Regions from separate parts of the Exiguobacterium sp. s46 genome, predicted to be linked through region 1. Evidence: riboswitches for the same ligand, from Rfam matches in the RefSeq annotation. Region 1 holds a riboswitch; each other region holds the start of a gene.

Region 1 (6,008 bases):
GCTGCAATGATCCGGCGGAAATAGAACAACCAAAATTGCAGGAACGGTCCGATTAAGAAGATCGAGAGAATCGTACCGAAGAAAACAGGTCCCCCAAGCAACCAACCGATGCCGCATGCCGTGACTTCCATGATCGTCCGCATCAGACGAATTGACGTTCCGAAGCGCTCTGCAAGTGTCAGCGTCAACCCATCACGTGGACCGGCCCCGTATCCGACAGCGACATACAGACCAGCGCCCATCCCAATGATGAAGATACCGAAAATCAGCCAGAGTGTATTCAACCAAATCGACTCAAAAGAAGGTAAGAGATGAGAACCAAGCACAAGATTCATGAAGACACCGACGAAAATTGCATTGACGAGCGTTCCGATTTGCGGTGTGACGCGGTCTAATGCGTACTTAACGAAAACGAGTAATAGACCAACAAGTAAGATGATCGTTCCGACGGATAGTGGCGTCTTCTTTTGGAGACCAAGATGCAATACATCCCACGTCGAGACACCGAGTTCAGCCGTGATCATCATCGATGAGCCAAGAGCGAGTAAAAATAAACCAAGCAGGAAGAGTCCCCACTTTAACGTAGCGCGTAACAACCAGGAAGCGCGATGACGCGTCATGTCTGGCACCTCATTTCTTAAAATAATTGATTCGTTAACTGTATCATGAGGAAAGTGGAAGAAGAAAGACGAAATTTTCCGTTTTTTCCATCTTAAGAAGGAGGGGAAGGAGGATTGAGACACGTATACTGAAGAAAAAAGGAGATGACCGAATGAAAGCGATCCGGCACCTGATTCGTTTTACATATATAGAAGCCATCTGTTGCGTCTTTCCCGTGATGATTTTCGCAGCGCTTGCTCTTTCACGTTATCTTCCTACTGAACCGGTTGCTCGATATGATCTCCTGTTGCTATGGTGTATTCTCGTCCAAATCGTCTTACTCGTCACGCGGTATGAAACGATGGAGGAATTCAAACTGATCTTATTGTTTCACGTCATCGGTCTAGTACTTGAACTGTTCAAAGTGAACGTCGGGTCTTGGAGTTATCCGGAAGACGCTTTGACGAAAGTGGCTGGTGTTCCATTGTATGCAGGATTCATGTACGCAAGCGTCGCGAGTTATGTCTGCCAGGCTTTTCGGCGATTTCATTTACGATTCATAGCATTTCCTCCCCCGTGGCTTGCGATCAGCGTCGGTAGTCTCGTCTATCTCAACTTCTTCACCCACCACTGGATCTTCGATGCACGCTGTCTATTGATGGTTCTCGTCGTCCTCGTTTTCTATAAGTCATGGGTTCATTTTACGATCGAGCAGACGATTTACCGGATGCCGCTCGTCCTGTCCTTTTTACTGATTGCCTTTTTCATTTGGATCGCGGAGAACATCGTAACGTTCTTTAAAGGCTGGGTCTATCCGCATCAGGAAGGAGGCTGGGCAGTCGTTGATCTTGGAAAATTGTCTTCTTGGTTCCTGCTTGTGATCATCACGGTTTTGATCGTCATCGTCGCGAAATACAAGCGTCAGGATCCGGCTGTGGAAATTCAACAACGTACCCAAACAAAAAAATGACCAGGCTATTTTTTTGCACTACTTCCGCGTTTTTTCGTTGCTATAGTGAAAAAAACGCAAAGGAAGTGGTTACGGATGATGCAACAGGTGTTGGAACGAGCAACTGAATTGGTACAGATGAAATTAGCGGTCGTGGAGCAGTATGAAGATTGGCAACTCTGGCTCGACGAAGTGAACGGAATCGATGAATGGGTCAAAATGTCAGCGTATTATGCACCGCGCGACGTTCAAGAAACACCGGTCATCGATGAAGTGATGGAGTTAGAGAAACAGACTATCGTCATGCCACCGCAAGTACCGATCGAGCCAGTACGCAAGCAACGTTATGCCTATACGTTTCAGCGGGGGTTAAAAGGTGGTACTTTACTAGAATGGTCGGGCAGTCATATTTCTGAACGAGACGTCCGCGATTGGAATCTCGAGCACGGCATGGAAGTCCGTGTCCGTGTCGATCGTCAGGATGATCAAAAAACGATATGCCGTATCGAAGCCGTCGTCTCGACGGAGCGAATGAGAGAGAATCCAGAACGTGTCGTGTTTGAACAAGCAATCGTCAAGGCGCATGGAATCATTGAGGAAACGGTGAATGGTCCACTGCAAGATGAGTCGGGCAGATCGTTCTATTATGTCGTTCCGGTAGAAGACATGCGCTATTTCCGACTAGAAGCAGGTCAACTCGTCGATCTCGTCATGTGGCGGGAACGGAAGGATACACTGACGATTGCTTGGAAGCATCCATTCACGTATAAAGAGCCGATCGTCAACGCATCATCTAACCGCCCATCAGAGGTAGAGCAACCGGTAGTGAAGACGTCTGTGACAACGAAAAAGTCAAATCGGTATGCACGAAAAATGAAACGACAACCGGTTCCGAAAGCTAAAAAAGCACAGCGTCGCGTCCGTATGCCAAAAGAGCGAACGATTGAACCGATCGTGACGACAGCCGTACCTGGACAATTGATGGATTTCGTTGATAAGACACCACTTGATTTCACGCGCTTCACAGGAATGCGTCTCGTCATCGTCGGAAATGAACAACAGACCGCTGTCTATCGCGAGTTCTTTGCGCCGACGGGAATCGAATTGATTCATCTTGCAGGGGACGCACAGTCCGCGAAAAAGATTGCCTGTCTCGCCAAAAAGACGGACGCGATCGTCGTCGTGACGAGTCGCGTTTCTCATGCAGCGAGTGCACATGTCATCGCGCAGGCAAAAAAGCATGGTATTCCATTCGCGATGGAACGGCTCGACGGTCGACGATCGTTATACACGGCGTGTGAACGACAACTTGAGCGTGCTTGGCTCAACCAGCAACGAGACGGGAAATTATTGAAAAAAGAGTGAAACATTAGAAGAATTCGACCGTAAAGTAAGGTGAGAACTTATTTTTCAAGGAGGACCTTACTCATGTCATCTCAATTAAAAAAAGCAGCGAAGGAGTCGCTCAGCGGTCGTTGGGGATTTGCCATCCTCATGTTCGTACTGTTTTCTATCATCCAGAGCGTTCCGACGTTCATCGGACCAGATCCTAACGAAGATCTAAATGCGATGAGTGCGGTCAGTATCATTCTTTCGATTTTATTGATCCCAATCGCAGCGGGTTGGACGTGGGTCGCGATGTCGTTCGCACGCAATGAAGAAGTCAAAGTAGCTGATTTGTTCGAGCCGTATAAAATCTTCGGCAAAGTCATCGGCGTCTCGATTGTGCAAGCGGTCTTCTTATTCTTATGGACATTACTCTTGATCATTCCAGGGATCATCAAGTCGTTCTCTTACCTGTTGACGTTCTACATCCTTCGAGATGAACCATCGGTCGGTATCTTCGAGGCCATCACACGTTCACGTCAACTCATGGATGGTCATAAAATGGAAGCATTCTTACTCTTCCTATCATTCATTGGTTGGGCATTACTCGTGATCGTTACACTTGGTCTTGCTGTCTTATGGGTTGGACCATACTTCAGCGTCACAATGGCAAAATTCTATGATCGTGTGCGTGGTGAACAAGCGCCAGAGCCAACATCAGATTTCGTCGCACCATATTAATACCGAATCCCGACACGACGTCGGGATTTTTTTATGCGTGAAATAATTCCGATTGGAAAAGACGGTTTAATGGTTGCTTTAGTTCAGTGAATTTTGTACGATGAATGCAACACATCTTATCTAGAGAAGTCGAGGGACTGGCCCGAAGACACTTCAGCAACCCCGCTACGGCGGAAGGTGCTACTTCCAGGAAGGGATACCTTCCGAAGATAAGAGCGGACAGGACAAGATACCGTCGCTCTTTTCGAACTTCGAAAAGAGCGTTTTTTTATGATAAGGGGGACGATGGAGTGGAGTATGGTTTTTGGTTACCGATTTTTGGGGGATGGTTACGTAACGTCGAGGATGAACAGATGCCACCGACCTTCGATTATGCGAAACAAGTCGCACAAACAGCAGAACGAATCGGGTTCTCGACGACGTTGATTGCGGAATTGAACTTGAATGATATCAAAGGCATTAAGGAACCGAGTCTTGAGGCATGGACGACGGCAGCAGCGATTGCTGCAACGACAGAACGCCTTGAGATCATGACAGCGGTTCGTCCCGGGTTCCATAATCCAGCGACGACGGCGAAGATGGCGGCAAACATCGATCAGTTGAGTGGTGGACGCTTTACGCTCAACGTCGTTTCAGCGTGGTGGGCAGAGGAAGCGAAACAATACAACGGTATCTTCACAGCGCACGATGAACGCTATGCTCGGACGGAAGAGTTCGTCACGGTCATGAAGGGACTGTGGGCAGATGCGTCACCGTATAGCTTCTCCGGTCATCACTACACGATCGAGCAAGCAGAACTCCATCCGAAGCCAGTCCAGCGTCCAGGCATCAAGCTCTACGCTGGTGGAGAGAGTGAAGCTGGAAAGCGAACGATCGTCGAACACTGTGACGCTTATGTCATGCACGGGGGCACTGTTGAAGAAGTAGCCCATAAAATCGACGACATGAAAGTACGCCGGGAAGCGACGGGACAAAAGCCGCTCGAAAGCTTCGGTCTTGCTGCCTACATCATTTGTCGGGATACGGAAGAAGAAGCACTTCTTGAATGGCAACGGATCACGGACGTCAAGGAAGACAGCGCCGGTTATGCCGGTTATCAGGATTTCATTAGTAAATCGCAACTGGAGCAACAGGTCGAGCGGAACGATTATTCTGTCTCGAACCGTGGTCTACGTCCGAATTTAATCGGGACACCAGAACAAATCGCTGAACGGATTCTAGCGTTCGAAGCCGTCGGTGTCACGTTACTTTTGTTACAATTCTCACCACAACTTGAAGAAATGGAACGCTTTGCTCGTGACGTAATGCCACTGGTCGAAGCGAAACGAAAGGTAGGTCAACAATCATGACAAAAATTCATATTCTCCACGAAAACCAAGAATGGACGGACCATCTCATCAAACGTCTCGAAGAACTCGAATTACCGTATGAACAGTGGCACTTGAATGAAGGAATCGTTCCGCTGGATGAACTGCCGCCAGAAGGCGTCTTTTACAGCCGGATGAGTGCTTCTTCGCATACGCGGGGACATCGTTACGCGCCGGAGTTGACGGAAGGGGTCCTCGCTTGGTTAGAAGAGCATGACCGGACCGTCTTTAACGGAACGCGTGCGCTCCGTCTTGAAGTCAGCAAAGTCAATCAATATACGGCGTTGCGGAAGGCTGGGATTCGTGTACCGAAGACGACGGCTGCCGTCGGACGTGATCAAATCGTACAAGCAGCAAAAGAAATCGGTGTTTCGTCATTCATCACGAAACACAACCGTGCCGGAAAAGGTCTCGGCGTCCAGCTGTTCCACTCGATTGAAGCACTTGAAGCTTATCTCGACGGTCCGACATTCGACGAACCAGTCGATGGCATCACGTTGATTCAAGAGTATATTCAAGCACCAGAACCGTACATCACACGTTGTGAGTTCGTAGGTGGAAAGTTCGTCTACGCGGTTCGAGTCGATACATCAGAAGGGTTCGAGCTTTGCCCAGCGGATGCATGCGTGATCGACGACTTGTTCTGCCCAGTCGGTGAAGAAGCACCGCAAACACCGATGAAGTTCCAAATCGTTGAAGGCTTCGATGACCCGATCATCCAAAAGTATGAAGCATTCCTCCAAGCGAACCAAATCGCGGTCGCAGGCATCGAGTTCATTAAGGATGCGTCAGGTACGATCTATACGTATGACGTCAATACGAATACGAACTATAATTCGGATGCCGAGGCAGCTGCAGGACGCTACGGTATGCTCGAACTAGCGAAGTTCCTCGGTGCAGCCCTTGAAACAAGCACAGTAAAATAAGAATCTGCTCTCGCCCTGTCACCGGACGTTACAAGACCGGATGACAGGGTATTTGTATAGAAAAGGGGGCGGATCTATGATTACGTGGAGAGAAGAACG
Region 2 (6,008 bases), on a different contig from region 1:
GGATCCCTTCTTTTCGTCGTTCTTCTGGAACGAGACCGATCCCCGCTTGAATCGCAGCTTGTGGATTGCGAAGGCGATGGGCTTTTCCACCTATCCGAACCTCCCCTTCCTGAAACGGACGATCACCGAACAATGCTTTGCATAATTCCGTTTTACCGGCACCGACAAGACCCGCGATACCAACGACTTCACCTGCTTGAACCGTCAAGGAGATATCGTGGACGTCCGCATTCGTAGCACTCTCGACCGTCAATACGTTCGTTGCATTTACCCGTGACGTTTTCGCAACAGACGTAAGCTGACGCCCGAGCATTTGCTCAACGACAGCTTCCTTCGTGATGTCTGCCAAAAGATGTCGCGAGATGAGTTGACCGTCGCGCATGACCGAGATGGAGTCGCAAATCTCATATAGTTCCTGTAAACGATGCGAGATGAAGATGATCCCAAGCCCTCGTTCGGCTAAACGACGCACGACTGAAAAGAGATGGCTTGTTTCCGCCTGACTGAGAGGTGCCGTTGGTTCATCTAAAATCAAAAAACGGCGTTCTTGGACGAGGGCGCGAGCAATCAGTACGAGTTGCTTTTCAGCAAGCCGCAACTCCTCGACACGTGTCTTGACGGAAATATCCGCCTGTAATGTCGCTAACGCTTCCTTGGCACGCTGTATGTAACGGCGTTGGGATACGAAGCCAGTCATCGTTCCGTCCGTCAACAGATCGAGACAGATATTCTCAGCGACCGTCAAATACGGGACAAGCGCCACATCGACCTCTTGTTGGACGAGGTCGATTCCAATCTGTTTCGCATCACGTGGTGACGTGATGGACAACTCCTTCCCGTCGAGACGGATCGTTCCTTCGTCCGCCGTTTCCGCTCCGGATAAGACTTTCATCAACGTCGACTTACCGGCACCATTCGCACCGACAAGCGCGTGGATTTCACCGGATTTCACTTCAAACGAGACTTGTTTTAAGGCTTGCACTCCTGGAAACGCCAGTGAAATCCCAGTCATCTTCAAGTGATGATTGGTAGACGTCATTGTTTTTTATGGACGTCACGCAACCGGTCCATCCACGGTTCATTGAATTTGTCCGATGTACTCCATCCTTTGATGATCGTATCGAGATTGTACATCGTCGTATCCTGCTTCAACGCCTTCTGCTCCACGAGTTTCGCGTCGAGATCAAAGCTATCTGGTGTCTTCTCGCCAGCGATTTTCTTAGCCAGTAATCGCATGTCCGTTTGTCCAATCAAGAATGGATCCACCGCACTCGTCGAGACCCAGTTACTGCCTTTTTCACGCATCAGGTTGATATCCTGATTCGAGACATCGATCGAGATTAGCGGGATTTCTTGACGTTTATTATCCTTGAGCGATTTGTAAGCCCCTTTTGCGACTTCGTCCCACGCTCCCCAAACCGCATCAATGCTTCCTTTCGGATATTTCGCGAGAATCGCATTCATCTTCGTTGCGATATCCCCTTGGACATCTTGGAAGTTTGTCGGTCCAACCGTCTCAAGCGTTTTGATCTTACCGTCTGCTTCGTACGTCTTATAGATTTCCTGACGACGATCGAGCGGGGCAAAACCTGGTCCGAACCAAAGTTTGATGACACGGACCGGCTTTTTGTCCGTCACCTTCGTCACTTCATCAAGCGATAGCTTCGCGAGTTGATGATCGTTTTGGAATGTTTCCGTCACACCTTTTAACGCCGTTCCTTTTTTCTTCGTGACCGTATCGAACGTCACGACCTTCAGCCCTTTGTCGACCGCTGGTTTAATCATGTCATAGGCGTAGTCTTCCTTACCATGCGAGATGATGAGCCCATCATAATCTTGCTGAATCGCTTGCGCGACAAGCTCCTTGAACTTGACGTCGTTACCTTCCGAAATGAACGTGCTGACTTTAAAGCCAAGCGCTTCGCCTTCACTTCGTGCGCCATCAAGGAATTGTTTCGTATGGTCGTCCGATGCTAGGTTGCGGATGACGGCGATCTTGACGTCTGATTGAACCCCTTTTGGTACATCCTTAACGACCTTCGTCGTCGTGGCTTCTCCATTCGCACAAGCCGCTAGTAACAGTGCCGGTGCTAGGACGGCGTAAGCTAGTTTTTTCATGACATATCTCCTTATCCGAGGGGTTGAAGCCCTGTTAATTGTTCAATCGTTTCTTCATTCGGTTGCGTGATGACACCAAGTTCGGTGATGATGCCCGTGATCAATGTGTGTGGTGTGACATCAAACGCCGGGTTGAAGACAGCGACGCCTTCCGGTGCTGTCGCGACACCTTGGACAGTCGTCACTTCTTGCGGATCACGTTCTTCGATTTCGATCGCGTCTCCGGAAACGAGCGAGAAGTCGAACGTCGAGAGCGGTGCTGCGACGTAAAACGGAATACCAAAAGCTTGCGCGAGCAATGCCAATTGGAACGTCCCGATTTTATTCGCGGTATCTCCGTTTCGTGTAATGCGGTCGGCACCGACGATGATCGCATCGATCTGTTTTTCTTTCAGCGTATGGGCGACCATGTTGTCCGTAATTAACGTGACATCGATGCCGGCACGTTGCAGCTCCCATGTCGTCAATCGTGCTCCCTGCAGTAACGGTCGCGTCTCACTCGCAAAAACGGATAATTCGATACCGCGTTCTTTTGCGATGTAGAACGGCGCAAGTGCCGTTCCATAAGCAGCGGTCGCAATCGATCCAGCATTACAAATCGTTAGGATCCGGTCGCCTGACTGGAACAATTCCAGTGCATGAATCCCGATTTGACGTGACGTCTGCGCATCCTGGTCGTATAAGGCGACCGTCCGTTTTTCCAACCGTTCGCGAATCTCTTCTACCGACGTCCCGTCTTGAATGATTGGATTCAACTGATTGAGTACATTTCGCAAATTGACGGCCGTCGGTCGTGTCGCGAGTAACGTCGCCGATGTCTCAAGCAAGGCTTGCTTGTAGACCGGTAGCGCCGCTTCAAACCGGTATGCTTCTTGAACGAGCACGAATCCACCGAATAAACTGATCGCAGGCGCGCCCCGGACACGTAGTTGTTTAATCGCCTCAACCGCTTGCGCGAGATCAGCAATGACTTCATAGTGCTCTTCTTGCGGTAGACGTGTCTGATCGAGAATCGTCAAGACACGGTCTTCGTAACGAATACTTTGGACGAATGTAGTCATCGGCTGAGTTCCTCCGTTACGTCAAAGTTTCGTAAATCATCGAATGTCCGGCATTCTGTACGGCGTTTGATTAACGCCGCTCCTAGACGAAGAGCGTGACGTTTCCGCTCTAAGCGTTCCGTCGTTGAATCGATTGATTCTAAATCAGCGACCGGTGCAAGACCAATCGTCCGCCGAATCAATTCGCAACCGGCAAAGCCAAGGGCATCCTGCAAGATCGTGCTCAGTAAATCATCGACGAGTCCTGATGCCCGGAACGGTTCGACGGCTTCCCGTTCCCATAATGCACGGAACGTTGAAGCGAACGTCAGCCAGAACGTATCGATATCCTTGATTCGGGCGTCACGTCGTGTAGGGTAATCCGGATATGCTGCGAAGAATAGATGCGCAATGAACTGCCCGACATCGAATCCGAATGGACCATAAAAGGCGAATTCAGGGTCGATGACCTTCGTTTCTGTCGCCGAGGCGAAGATGCTTCCTGTATGTAGATCGCCGTGCAATAAGGCGTCGCCTTTTGTGATGAAGAGCGCTTCAAGTTTTGCGACTTCGCGTTTTAACTCATCGTCTGCCCATAAATATGCCACCTCTTCTTCAAGCCCGGCTTCAATCTCGTTCGTCTCCGCGTCATGGAACGGATCCGTGAAGATTAATTTTTCCGTGATGTCGCACAAATCTGGATTGTAGTACGTTCGGGCGACACGTTTCTTTTCAACCGGACCAAGCGCAAAGTCCGATGTATGGAATAAAGTCCGAGCGAGATAAGAACCAATATGTTCCGCAAGCAACGGATACTGTTCACCTACGAGTAAACCGCTTCGAACGATTGTCAGATGTGAAAGATCTTCCATGACCGTATACGCCTCTTCGTGACTAGCATGAAAAACACGTGGTACGAACGGCACGGCATGCCGTGCGAATTCACGGAGTGCGGATTGCTCGATCCACGCCCGTTCGAGTGATAACGGCCAGCTCTCACCGACGACTTTTGCGTACGGGAGTGCTTGTTTTAGAATCAATCGATGTTCCCCCTCTCGAATTCGGAAAACGAGGTTGAGATTCCCGTCGCCAATCTCTTCTGCTTCGACGGCTCCATCGCCGATCAGTCCTAGTGTCCGAACACGATCAATCGCGTCCTGTTCTGTGAATGCTTTGTATGTCATATCAGTTTCCCCCTATGTGATACACGAAAAAGCGCCTCTTTTCGTCATCGAAAAGAGGCGCAGGAAAGTCATTGCGTCCTCTTATCTCTCAGACGAAACGTCTGTTGGATGTAGCACCGTGCCCAGTGGTCGGTTGCTGCGGCGTCATCGGGCCAATTCCCTCTGCCAACTCGCGATAAGAGTCGTATGTAGTTGTCGTGTGTGATATTGATTTGAATCTTACGCAATCGACTTCCTCGCTGTCAAATCGAAATCAAGCAGAAACGGATATCATTTTTATGCCATCTATAGAAAGAGTATTTTCAAAAAAATAAATTTTCTAAAAATAGTTTGACAAGTGGCGATTCTCATGTAAAAATTGCAATTAGATTTCACAATTTCATCCAATTCTTATCAAGAGCAGACGGAGGGACAAGCCCTACGATGTCGCAGCAACCGACCTTTTGGCACGGTGCTAATTCTTGCAGCTACTAAGCTGACAGATAAGAGTCCACGTTCGAATCATTCATGGTCTCTTGTCGCTGACGAGAGACCATTTTTTTGTTGAAGGAGGAAAGACATGGCTTATATCACTGCTACTTATCAATTGACCGCCCGTGATCGACTCGAGCAACGCGCTGAACAACTCGCGCTTGGTCTGACAGTCGGTTCTTGGACGGAACTGAATCATCTCGAACAACAACAACTCGCCTCGTTCAAAGGGGAAGTCGTACATACCGAAGAGCGCGATGGCAAAGGATATATCACGATTCGTTATCCGGAACATAACGTGTCGCGCGACTTTTCTGCGATTCTGACGACCGTCTTCGGGAAACTCTCACTCGACGGTGAAATCAAACTAACGGAATTGCTATTACCCGATACATTTACGTCGGACTTTCCAGGTGCGAAATTCGGGATCGAAGGGGTCCGTTCCTTGATCGGTGTCGAAGATCGTCCATTGTTAATGAGCATCTTCAAAGGAGTCATCGGACGGGATTTATCGTTCCTTCGTGATCAACTCGAAGGACAACTCGCTGGTGGGATTGATCTCGTCAAAGACGATGAGATCCTATACGACAATCCGTTGACACCGACGATTGACCGGGCACGAATCGGACGTGAGGTCATCGATGCTCACTTCCACCGGACCGGTAAACGTGCGTTATATGCGATCACACTCAGCGGTCCCGTCTTTACGCTCAAGGATCAAGCCAAGCGATTGATTGATGCTGGAGCGACCGCATTCTTGCTGAATACCTTCACATACGGACTCGACGTCTTACGCGAACTGGTGAGTGATCCGGAAATCAACGTTCCGATCTTCAATCATCCAGCATATAGCGGTGCGTTGATCGCTAGCCCGAATCACGGAGTCGCAGCTCCTGTCTTACTCGGCACATTACCGCGTGCTGCTGGAGCAGACTTGACGCTATTCCCGTCTCCTTACGGCAATGTCGCTTTGCCAAAGGATGTCGCCCGTGGCATCGCGGTCGAAGCGACCCGTCTCGGTCAGACGAAATCGATCTTCCCGGTTCCTTCAGCCGGTATTCATCCTGGACTCGTCGCTCAACTCGTACGGGACTTCGGTATCGATTCCGTCATCAACGCCGGCGGCGGCGTACATGGTCATCCGCAAGGTGCTGCGGCTGGTGTCATTGCTTTCCGCCAGGCGCTCGATGCGGCA
Region 3 (6,008 bases), on a different contig from region 1:
ATCAACTCCTGGAGATCTCCCATCGTTCCCGCTTTTTCCATGATCTCGTAATAATCGGCAATATCATAGCCGTTATCGACGTCCGGGGAACGATAACACGGATTCAACCACACGACATCGACACCCAGTGAAGCGATGTAATCAAGCTTATCGATGACACCTCGCAAATCACCGATCCCATCCCCGTTCGAATCTTTAAAGCTACGCCAGTAGACTTGATAGACGACTGCCTCTTTCCAGTTAGCTCGCTTCATCTTCCCACTCCTCTCCCTACTCTTTATTCCCGCTCCACTTATCTGTACCTGTTTATCCGACAATTTTTTTGAATTTCGAAAAAGTTCTTTTCTTTTGACTGAATATTCGTTATCCTTGACGACAATACCACGAAGGAGGCATTCATCCATGAAACATTTCGCTCCATCCATCGCCATTGATCGGCTTCCTGCTCCTGTCTTCGCTGAACTCGCGAACCGAATCGGTGCTGTGAAAGCTGCCGGACACGATGTCATCACACTTGGTCAAGGAACACCCGACCAGACGACGCCTGTACATATTCTCGATGCCTTAAAACAAGCCATCGACGAGCCAACGAACCTTCAATATCCACCGTTTCGTGGACATGATTTTCTAAAGCAAGCCGTCGCGCGCTTTTATGCGACTGAATTCGGTGTCACAATCGATCCGGCAACGGAAGTCGCAATTCTCCTCGGCAGTAAAGCCGGCATCGTCGCCTTACCGCAGACGATCGTCAACCCTGGAGAAGGTGTCATCGTTCCGGATCCAGGATACCCGGATTACCTGTCTGGCGCAGCACTTGCTGGCGCATTCCCGATCACGCTTCCGTTACTTGAGAAAAATAACTTCTTACCGGATTACGACTTACTTGATACGACGGACGTCGAGCGTGCCCGGATGTTGTTCCTCAACTACCCGAGTAATCCGACGGGTGCGACCGCGACGGCAGAAGCCTTCGAACAGACAGTCGCTTTCGCCGATGCCCATGATATCTGTGTCGTCCATGACTTAGCATACGGCGGCATCAGTTTCGATGGTCCGACGCGAAGCTTCCTGCAGACGGAAGGGGCAAAAGACGTCGGGATCGAGCTATTCTCACTCTCAAAACGCTTCAACATGTCCGGCTTCCGGATTGCCTTCGCGATCGGAAATCCGTCCGTCATCTCAAGCATCGAAACATACCAAGAACATCTCTACGTCAGTGCCTTCACACCGATTCAGCATGCGGCGACCGTTGCCCTCACGAGTGACCAAACGTGCGTCCGTGAGTTAAGTAGCTTGTATGAAACACGACGCGATGCGTTGTTCGCAAAACTCGATGCGATTGGTTGGAGTGGTCCACGCCCAGGCGGTTCCTTCTTCGTCTGGCTTCCTGTTCCAGAAGGTTACACGTCCCAAAGCTTCACCGATCATCTACTTGACGAAGCACACGTCGCCGTGACCCCGGGATCATTCTTCGGCGAATACGGTGAAGGCTACGTCCGGATTAGCTTGATTGCTGACGTCGAACGTCTAGAAGAAGCCGTCGATCGAATCGGAACGCTCAACCTGTTCCGGACACCTGTTGCGGAATAATTCTGAAAAAACATTTGACAGATGGGAATCATTTCCGTTAAAGTAAATCCCAACAGCATAACTACTTATCGAGAGCGACCGAGGGATTAGGCCCAACGACGTCCGGCAACCACCTGTAAGGAACGGTGCCACATCCTACAGAATGATTTTCATTCTGAGAGATAAGTTACGAAATCTTACACTTTCGTCGCTTTTTTCTGGTTGCTCTGCTACTAGGAAAAAGCGACTTTTTTTGTATGAGGAGATGAGCGGATGATTGAATTCAAACACATTACAAAACGGTTCGTTCGAGACCGGACCCCGATTTTTGCATTACGGGATGTCGATTTGACGATCCAAAAAGGAGAAATCTTCGGAATCATCGGTGAGTCTGGTGCCGGTAAAAGTACGTTGCTTCGCCTGATCAACGGGCTCGAGCATCCAACACAAGGAACCGTCAAGGTCGACGGTGTCTCGCTCGGCGGGATGTCAAAAGCAGATTTACGTCAACTTCGCTTGCGGACAGGAATGATCTTTCAGCATTTCCAATTGATCCAGTCACGCAACGTCGCGGATAACATCGCTTTTGCACTCAAGGCCGCTGGCGTCAAACGTGCAGATTTCCCGGAGCGAATTCGCGAACTCGTCTCGCTCGTCGGACTTGAAGGATTTGAGACGAACTTCCCGAGTCAATTAAGCGGTGGGCAGAAACAGCGCGTCGGGATTGCCCGGGCACTCGCAAACAATCCGACCGTCTTGTTATGTGATGAAGCGACATCCGCTCTTGATCCCGTTACGACACTACAGATTCTTGAACTGCTGAAGGATTTGAATGAACGACTCGGATTGACGATCGTCCTCATCACGCATGAGATTGATGTCGTCAAACAGATTTGCCATCGCGTCGCGGTCATGTCGCAAGGTGAAGTCGTCGAAGTCGCCTCAACCTATGACTTGTTCAGTCAAGCTAAGCATCCGGTGACGCAACATTATGTCGATACGGCATTACAAATCGAATTGCCGGAACGCATCTTACAGGCAACCCCAGGTAAGATCATCCGCTTGCAGTTCACAGGCGAGAAGACCGGTGAAAGTACGTTATCAGAAGCGATCCGCCGTTACGATATCTCAGTCAGCATCTTGCACGGCAAGGTCGACTACATTCAAGACGTCGCCTTCGGTGTCCTGATTGTCAGCTTGACGGGATCATCCGATCAAATCGCTCCTGCCCTTGACTGGCTCGCGACGGAACTTCACGCACTCGAGGTGATTCAGGATGTGGCTTGATCGTATTCAAACGATGTTACCGGAGCTCTTGAAGGCACTCGGCGAGACAGCATGGATGGTTGGTATTTCACTTGCTTTCGCATTGGTCGTCGGGATTCCGCTCGGAATTCTCTTGTTCGTCACCGACCGGGGATTATTTTTTCAAAACCTTGCCGTCCGCCGTGTTCTTGACTTCGTCGTCAACATCGTCCGGTCGCTACCGTTCATCATCTTGCTGGTTGCCCTCATTCCATTAACGAAGTTCTTACTCGACAATACGATCGGTCCGACGGCAGCGTCCGTCAGCCTTAGTGTCGCAGCGATTCCGTTTCTCGCGCGCCTTGTCGAAACATCACTCCGCGAGATTCCGCCTGGTTTGATTGAAGCAGCAGAAGCATGTGGGGCGAAACCCTTGCGGATCATCGTCAGTGTCCTCTTACCGGAAGCACTCCCTGGCATCATTCAGGGCATCACATTAACGACGATCAGCTTAATCGGCTTCTCAGCGATGGCTGGTATCGTCGGCGGCGGTGGTGTCGGTGACCTCGCGATCCGTTTCGGTTACTATCGCTACGATAATCTCATCATGATCGTGACGATCGTCGTGCTCATCGTCATCGTTCAAAGTATTCAAGCACTTGGCAATCAACTGGCGCGAAAAACAGATAAACGCTAATCATACATACAAAGGGAGAGTGGAATCATGAAAAAACGATATGCCTTTTTAGCAACAGCCTTACTTGGTGCAGGAGTCCTCGCGGGATGTGGAGACAGCAGTGCTGATGAAAAAGACAAGACGATCAAGATTGGTGCGACGAGTGGTCCGTATAGCGACATGGTCAAACAAGCGATCCAGCCACAACTCGAAAAGAAAGGCTATAAAGTCGAAATCGTCGAGTTCAGCGATTACATCCAACCGAATATCGCCCTCGGTAGCGGGAACATCGACGCCAACTTGTTCCAACACTCGATCTATCTCAAGACGTTTTCTAAAGAAAAGAACCTCGATTTAAAAGGACTCATCACGGTTCCAACAGCACCGATGGGACTATACAGCAAGACAGCGAAGACACTTGACGACGTCAAGACAGGTGCTGAAGTCGCGACGCCGAATGATCCGACGAACCAAGCACGAGCACTGAACTTACTTGCGGAACAAGGCTGGATTGAACTGAAGCCGGATGTCGATCCACTAACCGTTTCAGAGAAAGATATCGTCAAGAATCCGAAGAAACTCGTCATTAAACCACTCGAGGCGGCTCAATTGCCACGCGCCGTCGAAAGTGTCGACATTTCAGCCGTTCCAGGGAACTTCGCACTTGCTGCGAAATTCGACTTACTTGATGCGTTAGCGCTTGAGACGATGGACGAACAATACCGTAACCTCGTCGCTGTCCAAACGAAAGATGCGGACAAACAAGTCGCAAAAGACTTAAAAGCAGCCGTCGAATCGGACGCTTTCAATACAGTCATCGAAAAATCATTCAAGGGCTTCAGTAAACCTGAATGGGCAAACTGATGTAAAAAACGACCGGAATTCAACGAGATCACCTCTCTTTGAATTCCGGTCGTTTTGTGTTAGAACCGATACCACATCAGTTCTTCATCATGATAGGTATCATCGATTTTCAGCGCCCGCGGTTCAATCGCGTATGATTCAAAACCAAGTGATCGATACAACGCTTTAGCAGCTTCATTCGTCCGGACGACCGAGAGATGGACTTGCTCAATCACAGGATGCTGCTTTAATGTACGTAATGCCTCTTGTACGAGTTGTCGTCCGACCTGTTGCTTTCGGGCGCTTGGCGCGACGTACATCGCAAATAGATTCGCTCGATGTCGCATCTTGAACGGCTCTAAGTTGACGATCGTGACGACACCGACGAGTTCATTTTCATGAAACGCACCGAACGTCATCGACTGTTCGCTTTCAAGACGAGTTGCGTACCGTTCGATGGGTCGATCTTTTTCTGCTTCGTAATCAGAACCGAATGCTTCCGGATGGTTTCGTAAGGCTTCTAACCGCAGTGCTTTGTAAAGAGTTGCATCTTCAACCGTCAATCGACGTATTTTCAACTGCTCCACCTCCTACCTGTAGTATAGAACGAACTAACTCGTAAAAAAGAGGACGACATCGAGCGATATCGTCCTCCATTCTTCTATTTAAGGTGTTCGGAAATTAATCGTGAAGTACGGTGAATTATCTCGGAATGCTACACCGACATCCGCCTGCTTGAAGCTCTTTTGAAGGATGTTATCGCGGTGTCCTTTTGAGTTCATCAAACCCCAATGCGCCGCAAAGACGTTCGGATAGCCCATTGAGAGATTCTCACCGGCTCCCATGAACTTGATACCACCTTGTTCCATTCGATCGAACGGGTCACGCCCTTGTGGATCCGTATGCGAGAAGAAATTATTCTTCGCCATGTTTTCGCTGTGACCACGTGTAACCGGCTTCAGTGCCGTGTACGGTGCTAATGGATTTAATTTATAGTCGGCTCGTTCCCAGTTCATCAACCGAAGCATCAGTTTCTCATCTGTCGTTCGTAACGCATTCGACGCCGTACCGTAGAAGCCTTTTTTCTTCGCTTCGACGTCTTTTGGAATCGCAAGCGTCGCTTTGACTTTATTGCCGTCATGTTGATCGAAGAAATATGTCACGTAATTGCCTTTCTTCTCATAGACGGCGGCATGATCCAGATTCAACATGTAGTTCGTGTTGCCTTTACGGTAGGACTTCACTGCGGTCCACCCTTTTTTCTTCAAGGAAGATTCCGTATCCTTATTCAAGACCGCGCCTTGCGTCGTCACCCCGTTCTTGAAACGATACTTCCCGTAGTCCTTACCATCCTTCGTCAAGGCGACGAATTCCTCCGTTGATGTCCGTCTGACTTCCCAGTCGTATCCCGGATACTCACTGCTATATCGATCAATCAGCTTGCCGCCGCTTTTCGGGTAATCGGCTTCTGCTTGTTCCATTGGAATGTTTTCGTAGCCGAAAAAGGCTACTGCTGCTACTCCGATGATTAGCCATTTTTTCATGCCCTCGTTTCGCCTCCTTCTATTTCATTACCTTTATTTTAAAAGAAAATCATTCCTTCGAACAGTCATCGGCTCTCATTTGTCTAAATCACATCTTTCGTCCACAAATCCGACATATTTCATGAGAGCGC
Region 4 (6,008 bases), 150 kb from region 1:
TACTGTAGGAAAATCGTAAGCGATCAAAGGAGGGCATTTTTTCATGAAAACCTTTAAGTTATGCACATTACGCATTTTAATGGATGAGTCAGGACGTGATACGACGATTCCCGTCGCCATTCAGGACGGATTGACGGTCAGTACCGAACAGACGGCACAGTGGGTTGCAGAAATCGTCGTTCCTCCGACGGATCAGCCGATCGTCGATGAATTGTTCACAAAACATTTACGTGCTTTGATTGAAATCACGATCTCACGACCTGATAATGACCCTGCCGCGATGATCGTCACGCCTCTTGAACGGACTGTCTTAAGCGAAAACGTCTCGTATGTCTTCACAGGTAAGATGGTCATGATGAAAAATGATTTATCTGAATCGATCTTACGCGAAGTCGTCGAAGATGGATTCGCTGGCGAAGAACTCGTTCAGGAGTATAAGGATCGTCGTTCAAAACGTGGTGCCCATATCACAAGTATCGCTAAAGAAACGTTCAAACAATATTTGATAGAGCATCCGAACACGCCCGTCTCTTAAGGTTTTTCGACCTCGTCCGTGATGTGGTCCGCTACGTTGATTCGATCAATCGTATAGCGATCCGTATGATGGATATAATTCGCACACGCGTTTTTCAAAGGTGTCCGGTAACTAAATGTCGCGTCAATCGATGATAATGCTGCCTTGATCGTATGCGAGTGACAGACGATTAGAATTCGTTTCCCTTCATACATGCGTGTCACTTCCTGTAGCGCCTCGAACACGCGATCCTGGATGGCTTGTTCCGTTTCAAGACCCGGCACAAGCGTCGTATCGTTCGCTTGAACGGCCTCGTAAATCGCTGCGACTGGTTCACCGGAAGCGGCTCCGAATTCGCGTTCGACAAGTCGCTCGTCTGTCGCTGTAATCGTTAAACCAACAGCACGACCGATGATTTCTGCTGTCTCAACGGCACGCGACAAGGGACTTGCTAACAAGACATCCCACTTTTCATTCGATAGATAAGCGGCGCTAAGTTCCGCTTGTCTTCTTCCTGTTGCATTCAACGGGATATCTTCTCTTCCTTGAATCCGTTCGTTTAAGTTCCAATCCGTCTGACCATGCCGCACTAAACAAATTTCAGTCATGTCTCTATCTCCCTCATTTAAGAAATATGACTGATTGTATCATGTTTTCCATTCGGAAGTTGTCGCGGTGGCAACAGTAGCACCTGACAGGTGAAACGTTCAATTCGTTCAAGCAATCGCTCAATCTTTAACGGATTTTCCGTCTGAGCGAAACTGGCAAGTGAGTGGGTGCCATTCGGAAAGGAAAACAAACGAACATCGGCTCCGACATCGGCTCCCTTCTCAACGAAATGCAAAGCTTGAGAAAACGGGACGATCGGATCTTTTTTACCGTGCAAGAGCATGATGGGCGGGGCATCCGATGTTAGGTGCGTGACGGGTGAGACGTGCGTCATCAGCTTGCGCCATTCTTCTCGTCCCCCCTTGTAGAACTTAATGTGGGCAATCCAAGTCTGAATGAAATTAAACAACAAAAAGTTCGTCGGTGGATATAAAGCGATCACACCACTGATCAATGGCATGTGCCGCTCATCGCGCTCACCGACGAAAGCAGATGGGGCAAGTGCCGTCGTCAGCATGAGTGCGGCTCCTGCTGAGTCTCCCCATACCATCATCCGTCCTCTTAGAATGCGAAGATCCTCTGCTTCCTTATTCAAAAAACATAACGCATCCCGTACATCTTCGAGGTTATCCGGAAAATAACTGCCCTCTTCGAACAAACGATACTCAATACTACAGACGGCAACTCCGAGTTCAAGCAGACGGTCGACGATTGGACTAAAGCAGAACATGTCATCGCGCTCTCCACGAACGAATGCACCACCGTGTGCATAGATGGCAACTGGAAACGGTCCTTCTCCCGGTGGATAATAGAGATCGAGCTGTAAGATGCAGTCTCCCACCTGTTTGTAGGTGAGCGTCCGCGGTGCAAGTTGTTTTTCTGTGAGTGGCAAGGCGGGTTCGGTCCATCGAAGCAATGCACCATAATTGTTCCAGATACTCGCTCCCGCTGCTGCCGTCGTCAATAACGCAGCTCCCCCCATTAGCCATGCAGTTTCACGTTTCACTTGATCACCTCCAAAAGACGTGCCAGTTTCTTCACTTTATTATCCTTCTACCCCGTTTTAAAAGAAGTCGAACGTCTCGGTATTCGTACTTGACGCTTCACCAGCGTTCCGCTATAGTGAGAAAGTCCAAATCGGAATAGTTACGTTTTAATAATGGAGGTATCATATAATGAAAAAAATCATTCCCGCTTTAACAGTCGCTTTCGCAAGTGCAAGTGTTCTCGCTGCTTGCGGTTCGAATACCGATTCATCGACTTCAGATAAAACCCAGACAGAAGTCTATGCATCAACGTTCGCGACGGCTGCTATTGCCCGCGAAATCGGAGGGGATCAAGTCAACGTCAAGATGATCGTCCCACCTGGAGCAGACCCCCACTCTTACGAGCCGACGTCAAAACAACTCACCGAGATTGCTAAGGGCGACTTGTTCCTCTTAACCGGTACGACGCTCGAGCCGTATTCGAAAAAAATCCAGGAGAGTCTAAAAGGCACGGATGTCCGCTTCGTCGAGACGAGTAAGGACGTCAACTTGCTAGAATCGGATGCTACACTTCATGCACATGAAGAAGAGGAGCATAGTGAAGACGAACATGCCCACGAAGAAGAAGGGCACGATGATCATGCAACGGATGAACATGCGCATGAAGAAGAGGGTCATGACCATGGAAAATACGATCCACACGTCTGGCTCGATCCTGTCAACGCAAAAGCAATGGCACGCTCGATTACAACTGCTTTATCAAAAGAAGTACCAAAAGACAAAGCAACATTCGAGAAAAACTTAAAAGCGTTCGATCAGCAAGCTGATGAATTGGACGAACAATTTAAACAAGCTGTCGCTGATGGATCGAAAAAAGAACTTCTCGTTACGCATGCCGCTTACGGTTACCTCGCAGAACGATATGGTTTCACACAACTGCCGATTGCGGGAATTTCTCCTTCCGATGAACCGTCACAAAAGCAACTGGCCGCTTTAGTGAAAGAAGCACGGATGCATGATTTGAAATACGTCGCGTTCGAAGAGACGGTCTCACCAAAGGTCGCACGTGTCATCCAAAAAGAAATCGGAGCTGAATCCGTGACGATTCATAATCTAGAGTCGGTCACGAAAGCGCAACAAAACAGCTCTTATTTCAAGTTGATGGAAGAAAACGTCCAAACATTGAAAAAGGCACTTCAGTAAAGTACAGTTGACACGCGTTACTCAATGCGGTACGGTAAGAAACGTGTTTTACAACAATTGAATGACTTCTTTTTATCGCGAGAAACGGAGGGACTGGCCCAATGATGTTTCGGCAGCGGACGATTTGATTCGTACTGTGCCAAATCCAGCAAGCGAAAGCTTGAGAGATAAGAAGAGCGTCTTTATTTCATAAAGACCTCCTTCTTTCTTGCGAAGGGGTCTTTTTTTGTATCTTTGAGAAACGAGGTGTCAACAATGAATGAAACGATCACGCCTAACAAATGGGCACTGCTTCCCCTCGTCGTATTCCTAGTTCTCTTCATCGGAGCCGGGATCTTCTATGACGACTTTTACAAATTTCCGATCCTTATCGCCGCACTGATCGCTTTGATTTTTGCTGCAATCACGACGAAAGGATCCATCAATCAAACGGTCGAACGAATCGCAACGGGTGCCGGAAATCCTGATATCATGATCATGGTCTTCATCTTCTTACTAGCCGGTACGTTTTCTGGAACAGCAGAAGCAATCGGCGCCATCGATGCGACCGTTAATGCTGCTTTGACGTTCCTACCTCCGTCGCTCCTCATGAGTGGTCTGTTCATCATCGCTGCCTTCATCTCAATGGCAATGGGGACATCGACTGGAACGATTGCTGCACTCGCGCCAATCGCCTTCGGTATTCATGAAGCGACAGGCATCAACGTTGCGATCGCAGCGGCTGCTGTCGTTGGTGGATCGATGTTCGGCGATAACTTGTCGTTCATCTCGGATACGACGATTGCCGCCGTCCGGACCCAAAAAACGAACATGCGCGATAAATTCCGGACGAACTTCATGATCGTCCTACCGGCTGCTATTTTGACGGTCATCCTACTCGCATTCGTTTCTGGTTCTGGTGACGTCGTCGAAGCAAAAGCATTTGAATTCTACAAGTTGATTCCATATCTCGCTGTCATCGTCCTTGCACTATTTGGCGTCAATGTCATTCTTGTCTTAATTGGTGGTACGTTACTCACCGGCATCATCGGTATGATTGATGGTAGTTTCGGCTTGAGTGGCTTCGTCCTCTCGATGTCTGAAGGAATGATGGGCATGGCGGAGATCTCCATTTTGACGCTCCTCATGGGTGGTCTCGTCAGCTTGATTACGTTCAACGGTGGAATCGCCTTCTTAAAAGAGACGCTGACACGCAAGATTTCACAGCGTCGTGGTGCCGAATTCAGTATGGCGGCACTCGTTAGTGCAACGAATCTCGCGACTGCAAACAATACGATCTCGATTCTCGTCGCTGGACCACTGGCAGCTGAAATCGCCGATACGTATGAAGTCGATCGAAAAAAATCGGCGAGTATCCTTGATATCTTCTCTTGTGGTATTCAAGGCATCATTCCGTATGGAGCACAACTATTGATCGCAGCAGAATTGACGAAAACGGCTTCACCGGAACTGATTCCGTATCTGTTCTATCCGTTCCTCCTCTTCGTCTGTGGATCAATTGCCATCTTCTTCGGCTTACCACGCATGAAGAAGACAGCGACGAAGCAAGAAAAAATTTCTTCGTAACCATAAAACAGGTCCAATCGCGTCGACGATTGGACCTGTTTTATTATTTATTCTGCTTCGCTTGTCGTTCTAAGATTAAGTAAGCGATTGCCGGAAGCGGGAACTGAACGAGTCCAGCGCCTCCCCACACCCATGGATTACGTCCTGACTTTCGCGCACTAAGAAACAGACCCACTGCCTGCGTTACTAACAAGGCGCCAATGCTAAGCCAAGTACATTTGGATAGCTTTTTATTCTTTTGAGCCATCTTTTCTCCCCCTCTTTTAACACACGATTAAATCTCACGATTCTTTTCTATTTTACCTTATTTCATTCCTCCATGAGCATGGAAACGGACGTCTTCGTTCGTTCATGCTAAACTAAACGAGCAAATCTAAACTACGTTTTATGAGGAGGAGTAACACATGCAATACGCAAAACTTTCAAACGGTATTACGATTCCCCAAATCGGATTCGGTGTCTGGCAAGTAGATGAAGAGACAGAAGCACCTGCTGCTGTCGCTGAAGCATTACGTGTCGGCTATCGTCATATCGATACGGCTGCTGTCTACAAAAACGAGCGCGGTGTCGCAAAAGGAATCAAGGAAAGCGGCGTGAAACGTGAGGATCTCTTCTTAACGTCAAAAGTCTGGAACGATGATATTCGTGCCGGTCGGACGAAGGAAGCATTCGCAGAATCGCTCGAACGTCTCGAAACAGATTATCTTGACCTCTATCTTATCCACTGGCCGGTCGAAGGCTATATCGAAGCGTGGAAAGCAATGGTTGAACTGTATGAAGCAGGCAAGATCAAAGCGATCGGTGTCTCGAACTTCAAAGAACATCACCTCGATACATTGGCAGAAGAGGGCTTGATGGCACCAATGATCAACCAAGTCGAGTTGCATCCACAATTACCGCAACACGAACTGCACGAATACTTGCAAGATCACAACATTCAAGTCGAAGCATGGAGCCCACTCATGCAAGGGAAATTCCTCGAAATCAACGATTTCAAGGAAATCGCAGAGAAACACGGCAAGACACCTTCACAAGTCGTCTTACGTTGGCATCTCGACAACGGCATCGTCGCTCTTCCAAAATCCGTTACACCAGAACGCATTGCGGAAAACTTCGACGTCTTTGATTTC

What was found. A riboswitch is a leader RNA that binds a small molecule or an ion and turns the genes downstream of it on or off. The one in region 1 is predicted to bind S-adenosylmethionine.
Region 2: linked by a shared signal. The riboswitch ahead of mtnK (S-methyl-5-thioribose kinase) and the one ahead of KNQ08_RS13690 (LLM class flavin-dependent oxidoreductase) in region 1 are both predicted to bind S-adenosylmethionine.
Region 3: linked by a shared signal. The riboswitch ahead of KNQ08_RS10250 (methionine ABC transporter ATP-binding protein) and the one ahead of KNQ08_RS13690 (LLM class flavin-dependent oxidoreductase) in region 1 are both predicted to bind S-adenosylmethionine.
Region 4: linked by a shared signal. The riboswitch ahead of KNQ08_RS14415 (Na+/H+ antiporter NhaC family protein) and the one ahead of KNQ08_RS13690 (LLM class flavin-dependent oxidoreductase) in region 1 are both predicted to bind S-adenosylmethionine.

Annotation. Positions count from the first base shown of each region.
Region 1 covers NZ_JACSMY010000003.1:92,175-98,182, forward strand. The annotation lists gene KNQ08_RS13670 (YczE/YyaS/YitT family protein) at 1-620, opposite strand, end outside; gene KNQ08_RS13675 (DUF817 domain-containing protein) at 773-1,570, shown strand; gene KNQ08_RS13680 (DUF2325 domain-containing protein) at 1,646-2,914, shown strand; gene KNQ08_RS13685 (DUF975 family protein) at 2,978-3,616, shown strand; SAM riboswitch class I at 3,730-3,832, shown strand; gene KNQ08_RS13690 (LLM class flavin-dependent oxidoreductase) at 3,907-4,965, shown strand; gene KNQ08_RS13695 (ATP-grasp domain-containing protein) at 4,962-5,909, shown strand; gene KNQ08_RS13700 (SRPBCC family protein) at 5,986-6,008, shown strand, end outside.
Region 2 covers NZ_JACSMY010000002.1:313,405-319,412, reverse strand. The annotation lists gene KNQ08_RS13170 (sugar ABC transporter ATP-binding protein) at 1-1,039, opposite strand, end outside; gene KNQ08_RS13165 (sugar ABC transporter substrate-binding protein) at 1,036-2,118, opposite strand; gene mtnA (S-methyl-5-thioribose-1-phosphate isomerase) at 2,130-3,179, opposite strand; gene mtnK (S-methyl-5-thioribose kinase) at 3,176-4,342, opposite strand; SAM riboswitch class I at 4,421-4,524, opposite strand; SAM riboswitch class I at 4,730-4,831, shown strand; gene KNQ08_RS13150 (2,3-diketo-5-methylthiopentyl-1-phosphate enolase) at 4,902-6,008, shown strand, end outside.
Region 3 covers NZ_JACSMY010000001.1:1,971,286-1,977,293, forward strand. The annotation lists gene KNQ08_RS10240 (alpha-glucosidase) at 1-254, opposite strand, end outside; gene KNQ08_RS10245 (aminotransferase class I/II-fold pyridoxal phosphate-dependent enzyme) at 403-1,590, shown strand; SAM riboswitch class I at 1,653-1,758, shown strand; gene KNQ08_RS10250 (methionine ABC transporter ATP-binding protein) at 1,843-2,856, shown strand; gene KNQ08_RS10255 (methionine ABC transporter permease) at 2,846-3,511, shown strand; gene KNQ08_RS10260 (MetQ/NlpA family ABC transporter substrate-binding protein) at 3,539-4,354, shown strand; gene KNQ08_RS10265 (GNAT family N-acetyltransferase) at 4,414-4,911, opposite strand; gene KNQ08_RS10270 (CAP domain-containing protein) at 4,999-5,877, opposite strand.
Region 4 covers NZ_JACSMY010000003.1:242,948-248,955, reverse strand. The annotation lists gene KNQ08_RS14435 (YwpF family protein) at 44-535, shown strand; gene KNQ08_RS14430 (histidine phosphatase family protein) at 532-1,122, opposite strand; gene KNQ08_RS14425 (alpha/beta hydrolase) at 1,140-2,129, opposite strand; gene KNQ08_RS14420 (metal ABC transporter solute-binding protein, Zn/Mn family) at 2,299-3,312, shown strand; SAM riboswitch class I at 3,382-3,486, shown strand; gene KNQ08_RS14415 (Na+/H+ antiporter NhaC family protein) at 3,568-4,878, shown strand; gene KNQ08_RS14410 (hypothetical protein) at 4,922-5,125, opposite strand; gene KNQ08_RS14405 (aldo/keto reductase) at 5,283-6,008, shown strand, end outside.